One region of the Microbispora sp. NPDC049125 genome, then DNA from elsewhere that is predicted to be linked to it. Evidence: riboswitches for the same ligand, from Rfam matches in the RefSeq annotation. Region 1 holds a riboswitch; the other holds the start of a gene.
What was found. Region 1 has a riboswitch for S-adenosylmethionine ahead of thrC (threonine synthase). Riboswitches for the same ligand answer to the same signal wherever they lie in the genome.
Positions count from the first base shown of each region.

Region 1 (2,194 bases):
GTGACGCCGCCGGCGGTCTCGGCGAAGATCCCCTCGGTGCGGGCCAGCAGGCGCATGGCGTCGACCACCTCGCCGTCGTTCACGTCCTCCACGGCGCCGCCCGTGCGCCGGGCGATGTCGAGCACGTACGGCCCGTCGGCGGGGTTGCCGATGGCGAGCGACTTGGCGATGGTGTTCGGCTTGACCGGCTGCACCACGTCGTGCCCCGCCTTGAACGCTCCCGAGACCGGGGAGCAGCCCTCGGCCTGGGCCCCGAAGATCCGGTACGGCCGGTCCTCCACGAGACCGAGCTTGATGAGCTCCCGGAAGCCCTTGTCCACCTTCGTGAGCTGCGAGCCCGACGCCACCGGGATGACGATCTGGTCGGGCAGCCGCCAGCCGAGCTGCTCGGCGATCTCGAAGGCCAGCGTCTTGGAGCCCTCGGCGTAGTACGGCCGGAGGTTGACGTTGACGAAGCCCCACTTCTCGCCCAGCTCGTCGCCGATGAGCTCGGAGCAGAAGCGGTTCACCTCGTCGTAGGTGCCGTCGATCCCCACCACGCGGCCGCCGTACGCCGCAGCCATGGTGATCTTGGCCTCTTCGAGGTCGGAGGGGATGAAGACGCAGGAGTCGAGCCCCGCGCGGGCCGCGGCGGCGCCGACCGCCCCGGCGAGGTTGCCGGTGGAGGAGCACGACAGCGTGTGGAAGCCGAAGTTGCGCGCCGCCTCAAGCGCGATGGCCACGACGCGGTCCTTGAACGAGTGGGTGGGGTTGCCCGAGTCGTCCTTGACGTGCAGGGAGCGGAGCCCGAGCTCGGCCGCCAGCCGGTCGGCCTTCACGAGCTTGGTCCAGCCGGGCTGGAGATTGGGCTTGTCCAGCACGCCGGCGGGGACGGGGAGCAGGCATCGGTACCGCCAGATGTTCGCCGGGCCGGACTCGATGTCCTCCCGGCGCACCTGTCCGAAGTCGTAGGCCACCTCAAGTGGCCCGAAACACTCGGTACAGGCGAAGATCGGCCCGAGATCGTAGAGGGTTCCGCATTCGCGGCAGGAGAGCCCCTTCGCGGGGCCGAACTCGGGAGCGTCGGTGTGCGCCATGAAGCGAGGCCTTTCCCTCATCTTCGCTCGCGGCCACCTTGGTCGCGAGCCGGAATTGGCACCTGTCCCGGCCGGGCCTCGTGGACACGAGATCGGTCACCGGGAAGGTTGCCGGGGCTTCGCAGGGCCGGTCCCTCCACCCCTCTGGATGAGCATCTTCAGTTGTCACCTGTCGCGAGACAGGTCTTCAGCACTGTACCTCGCCGTCCCCGTTGTCCGTTCCGCTGTCTCGAAAGGCGAGATGGGACGTGTCAGCCGTACGCCTCGCCGAGCGCGGCCTGCACGTACTTGCGGGCCTGGTGGATGCGCGACTTGACCGTTCCCAGGGGGATTCCGAGCTGGTCGGCCACCTCGGAGTAGTCGAGCTGGCAGATGTCGCGCAGCACGAGCGCCTGGGCGAGCTCGGGCCTCTCCGCCTCCAGGGACTCCATGGCGTCGAGCAGGTCGAGCCGCGACCCGGCGATGACGCTGACCCGGTGCGGGTCGGGACGCTGGTCGGGCAGCTCCTCCGCCTGCTCGGACGCGCGGCGCTTGAGCGTGCGGTAGGTGGTCCTGGCGCAGTTGACGGTCACGATGTGCAGCCACGTGCTGAACTTCGCGCGCCCCTCGAACCTGGCGATGTTGCGGGCCACCGCCAGCAGCGTGTCCTGGCAGGCCTCCTCCGCGTCCTGCCGGTACGGTAGAAGGCGCTCGCAGTGCCGCAGCACGTCGGGCTCGATCCGGCGGAGAAGCTCGCCGAGCGCACGGTGATCACCCTGAGCGGCCGATCGGGCCAGGTCCTCGGTCGTGTCGTCCAGTGCCATGCCGAACCAAGCCTTTCCCCAATCGCTGACATCCTATTGCCCGCTGTCGGCTTTTAATTAATCTTCCGGCATGCGCGCCCGCTCAGCCCCGGGGAGCCGAACCATGAGCAGCACCGTCCTGATCGCCTCCAACAGAGGGCCGGTCTCCTTCACACTGTCGGACGACGGCGCACTGACCATGCGCAGAGGCGGGGGCGGGCTCGTATCGGGCCTGTCGGAGGTGGTCGGCGACTCCCCCGCCGTGTGGGTCTGCGCCGCGCTGTCCGACGGAGACAGGGGCGCCGTGCGCCTCGCCCCCGGCGGCCGGCTGGACCA
Region 1 covers NZ_JBEZDW010000029.1:95,041-97,234, forward strand. Annotated here, with positions in the region: gene thrC (threonine synthase) at 1-1,076, opposite strand, end outside; SAM riboswitch class I at 1,091-1,231, opposite strand; gene AB0B72_RS28635 (RNA polymerase sigma factor) at 1,328-1,879, opposite strand; gene AB0B72_RS28640 (trehalose-6-phosphate synthase) at 1,983-2,194, shown strand, end outside.

Region 2 (2,194 bases), on a different contig from region 1:
GAACGCGTCGACCAGCCCGGCGGCGATCGCGCGCACCCGGGGCCGGAGCGACTCCACCATGCGCGGGGTGAACGCCTTGGACACCAGCCGGCGCAGCCGGGTGTGGACCGGCGGCTCGACGTCGAGCATGCCCGCCCGGGTCACCCGCCAGAACGGCTCCTGGAAGTCCGGCTCCGCCTGCCTGCCGAACTCCTCGTGCGAGGCCACATGGAGGTAGGAGCGGCCCAGCCGCCGGTCGCGCAGCAGCGCGTTGGCGTCGGCGTGGTGGGGGATCAGCCACTGGCCGGTCGGCTCGAAGAACGAGACCGGGCCGCTGTCCCGGAGCTCGCGGTAGACGTCGTACGGATGCGCGACGAACTCGGGATTCCAGGGATCAAACTTCACAAAGCACACCCTACGCAGCGAACGGGGCGGATGCGTGCCCGTGGGCCGGGAGGCGCTGCCGGCCTGCGGGTTTGGCAATCCGTCACCGCATCGGGTTATAGTGCGGCTCAGGTTATGAGTGCCAGCGTCAAGCCCCGGCTCGCTGGCCGGCAACCCTCGCGCTCGCGGCGGGGTGCCCCGGGTGAAGACCGGGTCCGGCACGAGGTGTGCCGGGCAAGCGCGGGCTCCGCCGTACGACGCCTACGACGTCATAACCGGAGTCCATGACTCCGAGGAGTGACGTTGTCCGCTGCCACCCCCACCACGCTTCCCGCCGGGACCTCCCCCGCCGCCCCCGGCCATGCCGGGACCGCGTCCCGCAACGTGACCCGCACAGCGGCTCACAGCGGTTCTCACAGCGGTTCTCACAGCGGTTCTCACACCGGTTCTCACGCCGGGGCCGGATCCGTGCCGCGGACCACCGGCCGTCCGATTCCGGCCGTTGTGGGGGCCGACCTGGAGGTCCCGATCAAGGGCGGCCGGCTGGTGCCGTATGCGAACTTCGACTACGCCGCCAGCGCGCCCTGTCTGGAGCCGGTGAACGCCGCCGTCTCCGCCGCGCTCCCGGCCTACTCCAGCGTCCACCGGGGGGCGGGCTACGCATCCCAGCTCACGACCGCCCGCTATGAGCAGGCGAGGCACACCGTACGGGCCTTCGCGGGCTCCCGCCCGGACGATGCCCTCATCTTCACCCGCAACACCACCGACGCGATGAACCTGCTGGCCCGCAGCCTCCCCGAGGGCACCACCGTCGTCGTGTTCGACAGCGAGCACCACGCCTCGCTGCTGCCCTGGCCCCGCGCCGTACGGCTGGCCCCGCCCGCCTTCCCCGGCGAGGCGATCCGGGCGGCCGACGAGGCCCTCGCCGCCATCGGCGGACCGGCCCTCCTGGTCGTCACGGCGGCGTCCAACGTCACGGGCGAGCTGTGGCCCATCGCCGGGCTGGCCCACATCGCCCACCGGCACGGGGCGAGGATCGCCGTCGACGCCGCGCAGCTCGTGCCGCACCGGCGGCTGAACCTGACCGCGCTCGACCTCGACTACGTCGCCTTCTCCGGGCACAAGCTGTACGCCCCCTTCGGGGCCGGCGCCCTGATCGGGCGGCCGGACTGGCTCGCGGAGGCGGAGCCGTACCTGCGGGGCGGCGGAGCCGTGAAGGCCGTCGGCGAGGTCGCCGAGTGGAGCGACGACGTCGAGGCCCGGCACGAGGCGGGCACGCCCAACGTCCTCGGCGCGATCGCCCTGGCCGCCGCCTGCGACGCCCTGTCCGCCACCGGCTGGACGCCGCTCGTACGCGAGGAGGAGCGGCTGATCGCCCGCCTGCGCGCCGGGCTCGCCGCGATCGGCGGCGTACGGGAGCTGTCGCTGTGGGGCCCCGACCACCCCCGGGTCGGCATCGTGTCGTTCACGGTCGAGGGCAGGACGGCCCGCGAGGTCGCCGAGCTGCTGTCGTCCGAGCACGGCATCGGCGTCCGCGACGGCAAGTTCTGCGCCCACCCGCTCGTCCGCCACCTGCTGGGGACCGACGACGGCGGCTGCGCGGACGGCACGGTCGGCGCGGTCCGCGCCTCGATCGGCATCGGCTCGACCGACGAGCACGTCGACCGCCTCATCGAGGCCCTCCGCCACATCGCCGTCTCCTGAGCCCGACCTCCTGAGCCCGACCTCTTGGGCTCGACGACGCCCCATCGCCGCTCTGCCGTCCATTCGCTCCGCCGTACGGGCGTGAAAGCATGAAGGCATGGACGGCACGGACGGCATGAGCGGTCAG
Region 2 covers NZ_JBEZDW010000039.1:17,104-19,297, forward strand. Annotated here, with positions in the region: gene AB0B72_RS32775 (cytochrome P450) at 1-384, opposite strand, end outside; SAM riboswitch class IV at 495-610, shown strand; gene AB0B72_RS32780 (aminotransferase class V-fold PLP-dependent enzyme) at 832-2,067, shown strand; gene AB0B72_RS32785 (NADH-quinone oxidoreductase subunit D) at 2,183-2,194, shown strand, end outside.
Region 2: another riboswitch for S-adenosylmethionine. It lies ahead of AB0B72_RS32780 (aminotransferase class V-fold PLP-dependent enzyme); the one in region 1 lies ahead of thrC (threonine synthase).